Regions from separate parts of the Variovorax sp. P4_D9 genome, predicted to be linked through region 2. Evidence: predicted binding sites of a transcription regulator. Region 2 holds the regulator's gene; each other region holds the start of a gene.
What was found. The regulator FNR, encoded in region 2, switches genes on or off when oxygen is low (the NO sensors DNR and NnrR bind a similar motif). The targets are predictions, from matches to a motif close to TTGATNNNNATCAA.

Region 1: the regulator FNR is predicted to act here: its motif matches at 2,467-2,480, upstream of AC1DY5_RS14275 (phenylacetic acid degradation protein PaaY).
Region 3: the regulator FNR is predicted to act here: its motif matches at 2,381-2,394, upstream of AC1DY5_RS25130 (universal stress protein).

What each region holds. Positions count from the first base shown of each region.
Region 1 is NZ_JBFUIU010000107.1:3,949-8,941, reverse strand. It holds gene paaK (phenylacetate--CoA ligase PaaK) at 1-1,083, opposite strand, end outside; gene paaI (hydroxyphenylacetyl-CoA thioesterase PaaI) at 1,103-1,552, opposite strand; gene AC1DY5_RS14280 (enoyl-CoA hydratase-related protein) at 1,564-2,364, opposite strand; gene AC1DY5_RS14275 (phenylacetic acid degradation protein PaaY) at 2,538-3,140, shown strand; gene AC1DY5_RS14270 (succinylglutamate desuccinylase/aspartoacylase family protein) at 3,141-4,112, opposite strand; gene AC1DY5_RS14265 (hypothetical protein) at 4,206-4,466, shown strand; gene rpe (ribulose-phosphate 3-epimerase) at 4,456-4,993, opposite strand, start outside.
Region 2 is NZ_JBFUIU010000016.1:14,480-19,472, forward strand. It holds gene ccoO (cytochrome-c oxidase, cbb3-type subunit II) at 1-340, shown strand, start outside; gene AC1DY5_RS03425 (cbb3-type cytochrome oxidase subunit 3) at 355-501, shown strand; gene ccoP (cytochrome-c oxidase, cbb3-type subunit III) at 498-1,415, shown strand; gene ccoG (cytochrome c oxidase accessory protein CcoG) at 1,437-2,876, shown strand; gene AC1DY5_RS03440 (FixH family protein) at 2,873-3,178, shown strand; gene AC1DY5_RS03445 (hypothetical protein) at 3,183-3,428, shown strand; gene fnr (fumarate/nitrate reduction transcriptional regulator Fnr) at 3,409-4,125, opposite strand; gene hemN (oxygen-independent coproporphyrinogen III oxidase) at 4,250-4,993, shown strand, end outside.
Region 3 is NZ_JBFUIU010000254.1:6,126-11,118, reverse strand. It holds partial or broken gene AC1DY5_RS25150 (TonB-dependent receptor) at 1-319, opposite strand, end outside; cobalamin riboswitch at 400-636, opposite strand; gene AC1DY5_RS25145 (DUF904 domain-containing protein) at 706-930, shown strand; gene AC1DY5_RS25140 (cell division protein ZapA) at 930-1,256, shown strand; gene AC1DY5_RS25135 (sulfite exporter TauE/SafE family protein) at 1,535-2,350, shown strand; gene AC1DY5_RS25130 (universal stress protein) at 2,451-2,894, shown strand; gene AC1DY5_RS25125 (universal stress protein) at 2,962-3,387, shown strand; gene AC1DY5_RS25120 (malonate--CoA ligase) at 3,398-4,942, opposite strand; gene AC1DY5_RS25115 (enoyl-CoA hydratase/isomerase family protein) at 4,950-4,993, opposite strand, start outside.

The DNA of each region.
Region 1 (4,993 bases), on a different contig from region 2:
GTACTGGCCCGACAGCTTGGCGTGCTGCAGCACGATCTCCTCGATCTGTGTCGGGAAGACGTTGACGCCGCGGATGATCAGCATGTCGTCGGAGCGGCCGACGATCTTGCCCATGCGGCGGAACGAGCGCGCCGTGGGCGGCAGCAGGCGCGTGAGGTCGCGCGTTCGGTAGCGGATGATCGGCAGCGCTTCCTTGGTGAGCGAAGTGAAGACCAGCTCGCCCTCCTCGCCGTCTGGCAGCACCTCGCCGGTCTCGGGGTCGACGATCTCGGGATAGAAGTGGTCTTCCCAGATCACCGGGCCATCCTTGGTTTCGATGCATTCGCTGGCCACGCCCGGACCCATCACTTCCGACAGCCCGTAGATGTCGACCGCGTCGATGCCGGCCTTGCCCTCGATCTCGCGCCGCATGGCCTCGGTCCAGGGCTCGGCGCCGAAGATCCCGACCTTGAGCGAGCACTCGCGCGGGTCCTGCCCCTGGCGCACGAACTCCTCGATGATCACCTGCATATAGCTCGGCGTGACCATGATCAGGTCGGGCCGGAAGTCGCGGATCAGCTGCACCTGCTTCTCGGTCTGGCCGCCCGACATCGGGATCACGGTGCAGCCGGCGCGCTCGGCGCCGTAGTGGGCACCGAGGCCGCCGGTGAAGAGGCCGTAGCCGTAGGCCACGTGCACGATGTCGCCACGGCGGCCGCCGGCGGCGCGGATCGAGCGCGCCACCAGGTCGGCCCAGTGGTTGATGTCCTGCAGCGTGTAGCCCACCACGGTCGGCTTGCCGGTGGTGCCCGAGGACGCATGGATGCGCGCGACCTGCTGGCGCGGCACCGCGAACATGCCGAACGGGTAGTTGTCGCGCAGGTCCTTCTTGGCCGTGAACGGGAACTTCGACAGGTCGCTCAACTGCTTCAGGTCAGACGGGTGCACTCCCTTGGCATCGAAGGCCTGGCGGTAGTGGGGCACGTTGTCGTAGGCATGCTGCAGGGTCCAGCGCAGGCGCTGCAGTTGCAGGGCCTCGATCTGGTCGCGGCTGGCGGTCTCGATGGCGTCCAGGTCGCCGGGCATGGGTTGCTTCACGGGCATAGGTGTCTCCTGTGCGGGCTCAGTCAGCAACTGCCGGCTTGCCCTTGATGGTGTAGGAGCGGCCGCGGAACATCGCGATGCGCTCGCCACGCTGGTTGGTGATCTCGCTGTCGTAGACGCCAGTGCGTCCGGCCTTCGACAGCTCGACGCTGCGGGCCGTGAGGAGGTCGCCCTCGCGCGCCGGCGCCACCAGTTCGATCGCGAAGCCCGAGGCCACGGTGAGCTCGTTGTACGAATTGCAGGCGTAGGCGAAGGCGGTGTCGCACAAGGTGGCGAGAAAGCCGCCATGGCAGATGGCGTGGCCGTTGAGCATGTCGGCGCGCACGGTCATCGTGACCGTGGCCTGGCCCGGCGCCACCTCGGTGACGTCCATGCCCAGGCCGCGCACGGCGGCGTCGTTGGCGTACATGCGCTCGCGCACGAGCTCGGCGGTCTGCTGCGGGGTCGCTTCGATGGTGGGGTTCGACATGGGGTCCCTGTTTAGCGATCGGTGAAGACGGGCGCGCGCTTGGCGCCGAAGGCGGCCACGCCCTCGAGGTAGTCATGGGCGCTGCCCAGTTGCGCCTGCACCGCGGCTTCGGCGTCGAGCGCCTGGTCGAGGGTCAGGTGCTGGGCGCCGTCGATCGCGGCGCGGGTCGCCGCCAGGGCCTTCACGGGCATTGCGGCCACGCGCTGCGCGAGCTTGGCGGTCTCCTCGGAAAGTGCCGCGTCGGCTACGCACTTCCAGATCAGGCCGATGCGCTCGGCTTCGGCGGCGGACAGCTTGTCGCCCAGCATGGCCAAGCCCAGCGCGCGGGCGCGGCCGACGATGCGCGGCAGCAGCCAGGTGCCGCCGGTATCGGGCACGAGACCGATCTTGGCGAAGGCCTGGATGAAGCTGGCCGATTCGCCGGCCAGCACGAAGTCGCAATTCAGGGCCAGGTTGGCGCCGGCGCCGGCCGCCACGCCGTTGACCGCGGCGATCACCGGAACCGGCATCGAGCGCAGGCGCTGCACCAGGGGCTTGTAGAGCACTTCGATGGTGCGGCCCAGGTCCTTGGGCGGCTCGCCGGGCGCCGAGGGCGCGACCATCGGGTCGGCCAGGTCCTGGCCGGCGCAGAAGCCGCGGCCCGCCCCCGTGAGCACCACGCAGCGCACCTCGGCATTCGCAGCGGCGGCGTCCAGCCCCTGGCGCAGCGCCTGGTGCATGGCTTCGGTGAAGCTGTTGAGTGCGGCGGGCCGATTCAACGTCAGCGTCAGGACGGGGCCCTGCTGCGCGGCAAGCACGAGTGATTCGGACAAGCTGTGTCTCCAGTCTTGAGTATTGGCGTGGGGCGGGGGTCTTGACCGGTGTCAAAAGTATCATTGACCGACCGGTCGGTTAATCATAGGATCGAGAAAAGCTTGACGCAAGTCAAACTTGCCAAGGGATTACCCTTATTCCTGCTTCCCATTCAGAAACAACGGAGATTGCCGTGCCTTGTTATTCCATCGAAGGGGTGGTGCCGGTCGTCGATCCGAGCGCCTATGTGCATCCGACCGCGGTGCTGATCGGCGACGTGATCGTCGGTCCGGACTGCTATGTCGGGCCCTGCGCCGTGCTGCGCGGCGACTTCGGCCGCATCGTGCTGGAGCGCGGCTCCAATGTGCAGGACACCTGTGTCGTGCACGGCTTTCCCGCCCAGGACACGGTGGTCGAGGAGAACGGCCACATCGGCCATGGCGCGGTGCTGCACAGCTGCATCGTGCGGCGCAACGCGCTGGTCGGCATGAACGCGGTCGTCATGGATGAGGCCGAGATCGGCGAGGCGGCGATCCTCGCGGCCTGCGCGTTCGTGCCCGCCGGCAAGAAGATCCCCGCGCGATCGCTCGCTGCCGGCATGCCCGCGAAGGTGATGCGCGAACTGAGCGACCAAGAAGTGGCCTGGAAGCTGGAAGGCACGCGCACGTATCAGGACCTCACGCGGCGCAGCCTGGCGAGCATGAAGGAAGTCGAGGCGCTGACGGCGGTCGAGGCCGACCGGCCGCGCGTCAAGGCGCCGGACGTGAAGCCGTTGATCGCGACCAAGCGGGGTTGATCAGGCCCGGCGCGTCAGGTCGCGGTCGCTCTCCACCGCGAAATAGAACCATTCGGTGCCCGGCAGCGCCTCGGCGTTCGGGAACACGATGAAGCCGTCGCGGTCGGCATGCAGCACGCTGCCGTCCTCGCGTACGCCGATCGCTTCGCCACGCGCCACCGCATCGAAGGTGGCCCACTCGCGCACGAACTGGTCCTCCTGGTGCAGACGGTCGGTGACGCTGACCAGCCGCAGCAGCGAGGGCGCCAGCGGCGGCGACACGGCCGGGTCGGGCTCGATCATCCCCAGCAGCCGCAAGGTCGACAGGATGGCCCGGTACGCGACCTCCGGCGCCGACGGGTCTTCGTGCTGCCCGCATTCGAGCGTCACGCCGTAGCCGCCGCGGCTGCGCATGTATTCGTTGGTGCCCCAGCCGAAGGCCAGCGCCGCCTCGTCGGCGGCCTGTCCGCGCTGCGCCAGGCCGGAGGCATAGATGTCGAGCCAGCCCTCGACCACGCGCGGCGTGCCCAGGTGCAAGGCCAGCTGGCCTTCCTCGAAGGCGCGCGCGAAGGGTTCGAGCGTGCCCTGGTTGTCGCGCGGCCCGATCATCGCGAAGGCCTCGCCCTCGCTCTGGAACGAATGCAGGTCGAGCAGCACCTCGTGGCGGTCCAGCAGCGGACACAGCAGATCGGTGATCCGGGCCTCGTAGTCGCCCGGCGCGTCGCCCGGCGCGGTCGGCCGGAACAGGCGATTGAGGTTGCGCTCGCCTTCGCGACGCAGCCGCCGCCGCGCCAGCGGATTGGCCACCGGCACCAGGCTGAGCTGGCCGCGCAACAGCTGAAGCGAACCGGCATCGAGCGCCGCCACGATGCGCTCGATGCCGGCGCTGCCGCAGGTCTCGTCGCCGTGCACGCCGCCCAGCACGATCAGCCGGGGCCCGAACTGCAGGCTCTGGTAGGCGTGGATGCGGAGGAAATCGGGCGGCTCTGTCATTTCGCCGACCATCCTACAGCGCAGCGAAGGCCGGTCCTACCGCGGTCGCGGCGCTGCGGTGCGACAAGCATGGACCTGACAAAGGAGCAAGCCATGGCAACGCAGAGGAAGGATCCCGCCAAGACCGACGGTCTGAAGGATGCAGGAGGAGGCAACACCAAGGTCGAGCAGGGCGGTGAATCGGCCCCGCGCCTGCCTCACGAGCACGACCAATCGTCCGACAGCCAGCAGAACCAGGATGGCGGCGCGCCGCGCGTCGGCCGCCAGGCGCACGAAGACATCGAGCGCGGCCTGGTCGACACCGACAAGGGGCCGGTGACCGACCGGGTCTACAACGACAAGCTCAAGCCTTGACGGTGGTGGCCAGTTGCTCGCGCATCGCCCTCACCACGCTCCCATAGTCCTTGGCGTTGAAGATCGCGCTGCCCGCCACGAAGGTGTCGGCGCCGGCGCTGGCTACGCGCGCGATGTTGTCGGCCTTGATGCCGCCGTCGACTTCGAGCCGGATGTCGCGGCCGGTCTGGTCGATGCGCTGGCGCGCGAGTTCGATCTTGCGCAGGGCTGAATCGATGAAGCTCTGGCCGCCGAAGCCCGGGTTCACGCTCATGATCAGGATCAGGTCGATGTCGTCGATCGCCCAGTCGAGCGCCTCCAGGCCCAAGCCCGGGTTGAACACCAGCCCGGCCTTGCAGCCGGCCGCCTTGATCGCCTGGATGCTGCGGTGCGTGTGCGGCGATGCGTCGGGATGGAAGCTAATGTAGTCGGCACCGGCCTGCGCGAAGGCGGCCGCCAGCGCATCCACCGGCTGGATCATCAGGTGGACGTCGATCGGCACCGGCTGGCCGTCGGCCGTGTGGGCATGCGGCTTGAGGGCCTGGCAG
Region 2 (4,993 bases):
GGCCGGCGAATTCGTCTACGACCACCCCTTCCAGTGGGGCAGCAAGCGCACCGGGCCCGACCTGCACCGGGTCGGCGGCAAGTACAGCGACGAATGGCAGCGCATCCACCTGAACAACCCGCGCGACGTGGTGCCCGAGTCGAACATGCCTGCCTACACCTGGCTCGAGAAGACGCCGCTCGACGGCGCCGAGTCGGTCGCCCACATGACGGCGCTGCGCCGGGTCGGCGTTCCCTACACCGACGCCCAGATCGCGGCCGCTCCGGCTGAGGTCAAGGGCAAGAGCGAGATGGACGCCATCGTCGCGTACCTGCAGTCGCTCGGTCTCGCACTCAAGTAAGTAGGAGCGCAACGATGGACACCATCACCACCCTGCGGATCGCCGCCACGCTGGCGTCGTTCGCCACTTTCATGGGCATCCTGGTTTGGGCCTATTCGCGCCGCAACGCGAAGGCCTTCGAAGAGGCCGCACGACTCCCCTTCGAAGAGGACCCCTCATGAGTGACTTCACCAGCGACTTCTGGTCGCACTTCGTGACCGCCATCTCGCTTGGCGGCATCCTGGCCTGCGCACTGCTGCTGTGGCTGACCGCACGCTTCCGCGGCCCGGCCAGCACCGACAACACCACCGGCCACGTCTGGGACGAAGACTTGCGCGAGATGAACAACCCGTTGCCGCGCTGGTGGATGGGCCTGTTCGTGCTGACCATCGTGTTCGGCATCGGCTACCTGGTGGTGTTCCCGGGCCTCGGCAGCTACCGCGGCACGCTCGCCTGGAGCACCCAGGGCGAATACGCCAAGGATGTCGAGAGGGCCAACGCCGAACTGGCGCCGGTCTACGCCGCCTACTCGGCCCAGCCGGTCGAACGCCTGGCCGGCGATGCCGGCGCGATGGCGATCGGCGAGCGCCTGTTCCTCAACAACTGCGCGCAGTGCCACGGCTCGGATGCGCGCGGCAGCAAGGGCTTCCCGAACCTGACTGATGGCGAATGGCTGCACGGCGGCACGCCCGAGAAGATCCACGAGACCATCGCGCTCGGCCGCGTCGGCGTGATGCCGCCGATGGCCGAGGCGGTCGGTTCGGCCGAGGACGTCAAGAACCTCGCCAACTACGTGCTGAGCCTGTCGGGCAGCCCGCACGACTCGGTGCGCGCCGGACTCGGCAAGAGCAAGTTCACGGTCTGCGCGGCCTGCCACGGCATCGGCGGCGTCGGCAACCCTGCGGTGGGTGCTCCGAACCTGGCCGACAAGATCTGGCTGCACGGCTACGGGCAGGAGGCGATCATCGCGATGATCAATGGCGGCAAGACCAACCAGATGCCGGCGCAGCAGGGTCGCCTGACCGAGGCACAGATCCATGTGCTGACCGCCTACGTCTGGGGCCTGTCCAACAAGTCGGCCGCCGCAGGGCAATGAAGGCGATGGCCTGAGGTCCCCATGAGCGATTCCCTGCCCGGACCGACGCCGCCGCCGCGCACCGTGATTCCGATCGCGCCGGTCGAGGAGGGCGTCGGCCTCTACGCGGCCCACAAGAAGATCTATCCGCGCAGCGTCAGCGGCTATTTCGCTCGCTGGCGCTGGGCGTTGGTGTTCGCGACGCAGCTGGTGTTCTACGGACTGCCGTGGCTGGAGTGGGGCCAGCGCCAGGCCGTGCTGTTCGACCTCGGCGCGCGGCGCTTCTTCCTGTTCGGACTGGTGCTCTATCCGCAGGACCTGATCTACCTGACCGGGCTGCTGGTGATCTCGGCCCTTTCGCTGTTCCTGTTCACCGCGGTGGCGGGCCGCCTGTGGTGCGGCTATGCCTGCCCGCAGACCGTCTACACCGAGATCTTCATGTGGGTCGAGGAGAAGATCGAAGGCAGCCGCATAGCGCGGATGCGACTCGACAGCGGCGACTTCTCGACCGAGAAGCTGGTCAAGAAGTGGTTCAAGCATGTGGTCTGGATCTCGATCGGGCTCTGGACCGGCTTCACCTTCGTCGGCTACTTCACGCCGATCCGCGAACTGGCCATGGAGTTCCTGCAGACCCGCATGGGCTCCTGGGAAATCTTCTGGGTCTTGTTCTACGGCTTTGCGACCTACGGCAACGCCGGCTTCATGCGCGAGCAGGTGTGCAAGTACATGTGCCCCTATGCGCGCTTCCAGAGCGCGATGTTCGACCGAGACACGCTGATCGTCAGCTATGACGCCGCGCGCGGAGAGCCGCGCGGCGTGCCGGCCAAGGCGCGGGCAGCCGCGGCGCCGGCGCTCGGCCACTGCATCGACTGCAAGCTGTGCGTGCAGGTCTGCCCGACGGGGATCGATATCCGCCAGGGCCTGCAGTTCGAATGCATCGGCTGCGGCCTCTGCGTGGACGCCTGCAACATCGTCATGGACAAGATGGAGACCCCGCGCGGCCTGATCCGCTATGCCACCCAGAACAGCATGGCCGGACGCTGGACGCCGCAGCAGGTGCTGCGCCGCGTGCTGCGGCCGCGGGTGCTGATCTACACCACGATATTGGGCGTGCTGTGCATCGGCCTGCTCGCCAGCCTGGTGACGCGCACGCCGCTCAAGGTCGACGTCGTGCGCGATCGCGCGTCGCTGGCGCGCATCGTCGAGGGCGGCCAACTCGAGAATGTCTATCGCCTGCAGATCATGAATGCCACCGAGCAGGTGCAGCGCTACCGGATCGAGGCAAGCGGCCTCGAAGGGCTGCACGTGTCCTCGGAATCCGTGGTCGAGGTCGCGCCGGCGCAGTCGCGCTGGGTGGCGGTCCGGCTGCAGCTGCCCTACGGCGCGGCACCGGCCGGCTCGCACAAGGTGCACTTCGATGTCCGAGCGGAAGGCGGCCTGGGCAGCGTGTCCGAGAAGGCCGTGTTCCTGGTCCCGCGATGAACCCCCTGGTGTCCAAGGAGACGATGATGACCGACGAGAACGACGCGATCCGCCCCTGTCCGCCCTGGTACCGCTTTCCGCTGGTGTGGATGGTGATCGGCGGGCCGGGCGTGGTGGTGATCGCGAGCTTCACCACGCTGTGGCTGGCCCTGCGCACGCCCGATCCGGTGGTCGACGAGAACTACTACCGCAAGGGCGTGGAAATCAACCGCACGCTGCCCGACAAGAAGCTGATGCCGGCGGTGGCCGGTCGAAACCACGCGTTGACGCCGAGCGCCGACATCCCGGCCCCGAGGCGCTGAGGCCATGCAGGCGCAGCGCTGGATGTGGATTCTCTGGCCGGCCTTCCTGCTGGCTTGCGCACTCGAGGTGCTGGTGTTCGCGCTGGTCGACCCGGGCGACCTGCACTGGCGCGGCGAGGCGCTCGGGGCCTCGCGGCAGGCCGTCTACACGGTCGGGTTCTTCACCTTCTGGCTGCTGGCCATGGGGTCGGGCGCGCTGACGCTGATGTTGACCCGCTCGGCGCGCGAAATCAACTACCCGGCGGATTGACGATGTGCCGGAGCGCCTCGGGGTCGAGGATGCGCACATTGCGCTGCTCGACCTCGACGATGCCGTCGGCCGCGAATCTCGACAGTGTCCGGCTGACGGTCTCGAGCTTGAGCCCGAGATAGCTGCCGATCTCTTCGCGGGTCATGCGCAGCACCAGCTCGGAGCGCGAGAAGCCGCGCGCATGCAGCCGCTGCACCAGGTTCAGCAGGAAGGCCGCCAGCCGCTCCTCGGCCCGCATGCTGCCGAGCAGCAGCATCACGCCGTGCTCGCGGACGATCTCGCGGCTCATGATCTGGTGCACGTGGCGCTGCAGCGCCGTGACTTCGCGCGACAGCTCCTCGATGCGGTCGAAGGGCATCACGCAGACCTCGGAATCCTCCAGCGCCACGGCGTCGCAGGTGTGCTGGTCGTTGACGATGCCGTCGAGCCCGATGATCTCGCCCGCCATCTGGAAACCCGTGACCTGGTCGCGCCCGTCCTCGCTGGTGACCCGGGTCTTGAAGACGCCGGTGCGGATCGCATAGAGCGAGGTGAAGGGCTCGCCGTTGCGGAACAGGGTCTCGCGCCGCTTGACCTTGCGCCGCGTGGCGACGATATCGTCGATGCGCTGCAGTTCGCCGGGCGCCAGGCCCACCGGCATGCAGAGTTCGCGCAGATTGCAGTTGGAACAGGCGACCTTGATATTTTCTGGTTTCATTGATGCAGTCGAGGTCATGGGGGGATTGTCCGATGGGCAGTGGGCCGGATGCTTGACCCAGGTCAATGATTGCGGGTCGCGACAGCGGCATAGTGACACACCAAAGCCCTTGCCGTCGCCCGCGATGCTCCTTGCCTCCGCTCCCGTTCTTACGCCGTCCCTCCCGGCGCCCACGCCGGCCGTGCTGAATCAATTCGACGTCCCGGGGCCGCGCTACACCTCCTATCCGACCGCGGACCGCTTTGTCGACGCCTTCACGGCCGAGGACTATGCGCAGTCGCTCGAGCAGCGCGGTGGGGCTGGTGCCAGCGCCCGGGCGCTGTCGCTCTACGTGCACATCCCGTTCTGCGAGTCGCTCTGCTACTACTGCGCTTGCAACAAGATCGTGACCAAGCACAAGAGCAAGGGCGGCGAGTACCTGGACTACCTGGCCCGCGAGATCTCGCTGCAGGTCGAGAAGCTCGGCCGCGGTGCGGTCGTGCGCCAACTCCACCTCGGCGGCGGCACGCCCACCTTCCTCGACGATGCCTCCCTGCGGCAGCTCATGGCCATGCTGCGCGACGCCTTCACGCTGACGCCCGACGGCGAACATTCGATCGAGATCGACCCGCGCACCGTCGACCGCGAGCGCCTCGTGACGCTGGCCGCGCTGGGCTTCAACCGGCTCAGCTTCGGGGTCCAGGACTTCGACCCCGACGTCCAGAAGGCGGTGCACCGGATCCAACCCGCCGAGCAGGTGTTCGACCTGATGGCCACCGCCCGAGGACTGGGATTCGATTCGGTCAACGTCGACCTGATCTACGGATTGCCGCGCCAGAGCGCCGCCTCCTTCGACCGCACGCTGGCGCAGGTCTGCGCCCTGCGGCCC
Region 3 (4,993 bases), on a different contig from region 2:
CGCCGGTGGCCGAGATCTGAACCCCGGCCATGCGGGCCAGGATTTCAGGCAGCGTGCGGCTGGCCTGCTGTTCGATCTGCGCCCGCTCGATGACCACCGTGTCCGACACCAGTTCGTCGGCGCGGGTGGCGACGCGCGTGGCGGTCACCACCATTTCGGGCAGCGCGGGCGTGGCGGCCTCCTGGGCCGAGGCCGGTGCCGGCAGCCCGGCAACGCCGGCCATCAGGGAGGCGACCGCCAGCGGCACGGCATGGGCGCGCGGACGCCGCCACGGCGAAGCACTGCGGGGAGCGCGCGCGGAAAAAACGCAGATATTCATGGAAGCGACAAAAGATCAAGGCCCTTCGCCGGCTTCCCCGCCGGGCTTGGACGTCATGGCCACCGTCAGCTTCTAGCCATGCGGCGGCCGCCTCGTTGGCCGGTATCCGGGCTGGCAGCACAACCCTCGCCGCCTTCCCAGGCACCTGTTTCAGGGCGCCCAGTGGCTGATTGACGAGGGCGGCATCCGAGGATGCCGGCTGCTTGACCGTTGCGGGGGCAGCGCAGGTTGGCTCGGCCCGATGGGCTTCGCCTCCTGCTTCCCGTTGAACTGCGACGCGTGAACCGCGGCACGAGCACCAACGCGCGGAATTGTAGGGTTTGTTGGCATATGCCTTCCGCGCGGCGATGAAATCGCGGCAGCGCCGGTAACTACAATCGTCCTCCATGCCTGCACCGAGCCGTATTGACCAGATCGCCGAGCGCGTCGAACGCCTGCTCGTGCGCCATGAGGAAGTACAGCGCACCAATGCGCTGCTTCAGGACCAGGTCGACGCGCTCACGCGCGAACGTGACACCCTCAAATCGCGGCTTGCCGCGGCGCGCACGCGGCTCGATGCCCTGCTCGACCAACTGCCCGCCGATCCCGGCCAAGACGCCAGCGCTCCCTGATGAAACAAATTGAAGTCCAGATCATGGGCCAGAGCTACCTGCTCGGCTGCCCCGAAGGCGGCGAAGCGCAACTGCGCGAAGCGGTCGAACGCGTCGATGCTGCGATGTGCAAGATCCGCGACGCCGGCAAGGTCAAGGCGCGCGACCGGATCGCGGTGCTGGCCTCGCTGAATCTGGCCTTCGACCTGGTGCAGCGCGAAGCCGCGCCGGCACCTGTGCCTGCGCCTGCTGCAGCGGCCCCCGACGCCCCCGAAGAAGACGCCCGCGCCGCGCAACTGGTCCAGCGCCTCGATCAGGCCCTGGCCGGCGACGGACATTTACTCTGACGGTTGGCCGCTGCAGCGGCAGCGGGCGTAAAATACGCATCGTCTGCGGTGCGAAGCCGGGCTTTATATTTCCTTGTACCAATGCTCTACGGAGCAGGGCTTGGAACATCGCTTGGCGGGTGTGATCATCTCGCGTCAGATGAACCCGAAGCCTTGCTGACCTCGCCCACCTGAACCCTGGTTCAGGATGCGGGTTCGGCTCACACTCGCAGACACCTTTTCTTTGACAGCCACGGCACCCGCAACGGGTGCCGTGGCTTTTTTCTGGAACCGCGCCAATGATGATTGAAGCCCCGCTGATCGCCGAACTCGCCCTGCTCGGTGTCGGCACCGGATTCCTTGCCGGCCTGCTCGGCATCGGCGGCGGCATGCTGATGGTGCCGTTCATCACGATCATCCTGGGCCACCGCGGCGTCGCCGCCGACCTGTCGGTCAAGATGGCGATTGCGACCTCGATGGCGACCATCATATTCACCTCGARCTCGAGCGTGCGCGCGCATCACAAGCGCGGCGCGGTGCGCTGGGACATCGTCAAGCGGCTGGCGCCCGGCATCGTGGCCGGCAGCCTGCTCGGCAGCCTCGGCGTCTTCAGCCTGCTCAAGGGCAGCGCGCTGGCGATCTTCTTCGCTCTCTTCGTCGGTTTCTCGGCCACCCAGATGTTCCTCGACAAGAAGCCCAAGCCGACGCGCCAGATGCCGGGCAGCGCAGGCCAGTTCGGCGCCGGCGGTGCGATCGGCTTCATCTCCGGCCTGGTGGGCGCCGGCGGTGGCTTCATCAGCGTGCCTTTCATGACCTGGTGCAACGTCGCGATCCACAATGCGGTCGCCACCAGCGCCGCACTGGGCTTCCCGATCGCGGTCGCCAACGTGGTCGGCTACGTGGCCAGCGGCCGGTCGGTGCAAGACCTGCCGGCAGGCTCTTTCGGCTACATCTGGCTGCCAGCGCTGGCCGTGATCGCGGTCTGCAGCTTCGTCGTGGCGCCGTTCGGCGCGCGAGCCGCACACAAGCTGCCGGTCGCCAAGCTCAAGCGCGTGTTCGGGAGCATCCTGTACCTGCTGGCGGCCTACATGCTCTGGAAGGGGCTGCACGGCTGAGACCGGCCGGCCGCGCATTCCCTTCCACGCTTGCGCTGAATCAAGCCAGGTTTTGCGGCCCTTGTATTAAGCTGCTGCTGGTTCAATCACAGGAGCATTCATGTTCAAGCGAATCCTGGTCGCCACCGACGGCTCCCTGCTCTCGAAGAAGGCCGTGACGAGCGCCATCGCACTGGCCGCGCAGAGCGGCGCCGAGTTGGTGGCGCTGACCGTGGTGCCACGCTATCCGACCAACTACTTCGACGGCGCCGCGGTCTTCACGCCCGAAGACATCGGACGGATCGAAAAGCAATGGGCCGAATCGGCGCAAGCCACGCTCGACGAGATCGCCAAGCAGGCCGAGGCCAGCGGCGTCCGGATCCAGACCACGACGGTCAGTGCCGACCTGGTGGGCGAGGCGATCATCGCGGCCGCCAAGAAGCACGGCAGCGACACGATCGTGATGGCCTCGCACGGACGCCAGGGCATCAAGCGCCTGCTGCTGGGCAGCGAGACCCAGCATGTGCTCACCCATTCGGATCTGCCGGTCTTGGTGCTGCGCTGAGTCCGGTTTATAAACGCCGCACGCGGTGCCTTCACCGCGCATCGAGAATCAATCAAAGAGGCCACGCATGAAGATCCTGATCGCCGTTGACGGCAGCGACCACACGACGAAGGCGCTCGACTACCTGGCGAAGCATCGCAACATGTTCATCGATGGCAACCAACTGGTGGTGGTCCATGTCTGCATCGGCGTGCCGGGCCATGTCACGCGCCACCTGAGCAAGGAATCCGTGCGCGACTACTACGCCGAGGAAACGGCCAAGGTCGTCGAGCCGGTCAAGATCAAGCTCGCGAGCTACGGCATCACCAACTACACGGTCGACCAGCGCCACGGCCATGCTGCCGAAGAGATCCTCAAGGCCGCCGATGCCAGCGGCGCCGAACTGATCGTGATGGGCACGCACGGCCATGGCCTCTTCGGCCGGGCGCTGATGGGATCGGTCGCAACCAAAGTGGTGTCCGAGACCGACATCTCGGTGCTGCTGGTGCAGTAGGCGCAGCGCCTCAATCCCTGGGCGCGAACAGCCCCTTGTGCTGCTCGCGCAGCAACGCCTTCTGCACCTTGCCCATCGCATTGCGCGGCAGTTCGGCCACCACGAAGCACTGCTTTGGGATCTTGAAGTTGGCGAGCTTCGCCTTGAGCTCGGCAATGATCGCGTCGCCATCGATCGAGGCACCCGCCCGCGCCGTCACGATCGCCACGCCGACCTCCCCGAAGTCGGCGTGCGGCACGCCGACGATGGCGCTCTCGGCAACCCCGGCCAATTCGTTTATGTAGGCCTCGACTTCAGCCGGATAGACGTTGTAGCCGCCGCTGATGATCAGGTCCTTGCTGCGCCCGACGATCGTGACGTAGCCGAGTCCGTCGATCTTGCCGACGTCGCCGGTCTTGAAGTAGCCGTCGGTCGTGAACTCTTCCCGGGTCTTCTCCGGCATGCGCCAATAGCCGGCGAACACGTTCGGGCCGTCGACTTCGATATGGCCGATCTCGTCGGTCGGGCATGGCTCGCCGGCATCGTCGCGCACCCGCAGGTGCACGCCCGGCAAGGGGAAGCCGACCGTGTCGCCACGGCGTTCGCCCTGCACCGGGCTGTAGGGGTTGGAGGTCAGCATGGCGGTCTCGCTCATGCCGTAGCGCTCGAGGATGGTGTGGCCGGTGCGCTCGCGCCAGGCATTGAAGGTGTCGATCAGCAGCGGCGCCGAACCGGAGATGAAGACCCGCATGTTGCGGCAGGCCTTTTTCGTTAGCCCGCGTTCGGCCAGCATGCGCACGTAGAGGGTCGGCACGCCCATGAAGACGGTCGCCTCGGGCAGCCGGGCGACGACGCGCGCAGGGTCGAAGCGGTTGAGCCAGAACATCTTGCTGCCGCTGATCAGCGCGCCGTGGATCGCGACGAAGAGCCCGTGCACATGGAAAATCGGCAGCGCGTGGATCAGCACATCGCCGCTGCGCCAGCCCCAGTAGTCCTTCAGCACTTCGGCGTTCGACGACAGGTTGCGGTGCGTCAGCATCGCGCCCTTGCTGCGGCCGGTGGTGCCGCTGGTGTAGATGATCGCGGCGAGATCGTCCTCGCTCTTCAGGGCGACATCGTGCCGGTCGCTGCAGCTGGCGGCCACCTCGAGCAGTGTGCCGCTGCGGTTGTCGTCGAGCGTGAAGACATGGCGGGTGCCGGCAGCGGACGCGATCGGGTCGACCCACGAGACATTGGCGCTGCTGCAGACCACCACGGCCGGCTCGGCGTTGCCGATGAAATACTCGATCTCGGCGCCCCGGTAGGCGGTGTTGAGCGGCAGGAAGACATAGCCGGCGCGCAAGGTCGCCAGGTACAGCATCATGGCCTCGACCGACTTCTCGACCTGGACCGCGATGCGGGCGCCCTTCTCGAGGCCCAGCGCATCCAGCAGGTTGGCGATCATCGCGCTGGCGCGGTCGAGGTCGCGCCACGAATAGAACAGGCCGTCGTCGGTCTCGACCGCGATGGCGTCGAGGTCGGCAGGGAAAGCCGAGCGCAGCACGGCGAAGAGGTTTGCGTTGGGAGTGTCGGTCATGGAAATCTCAAAAGACGGGAGGCCGCTTGGCGAGAAAGGCCGCGATGCCTT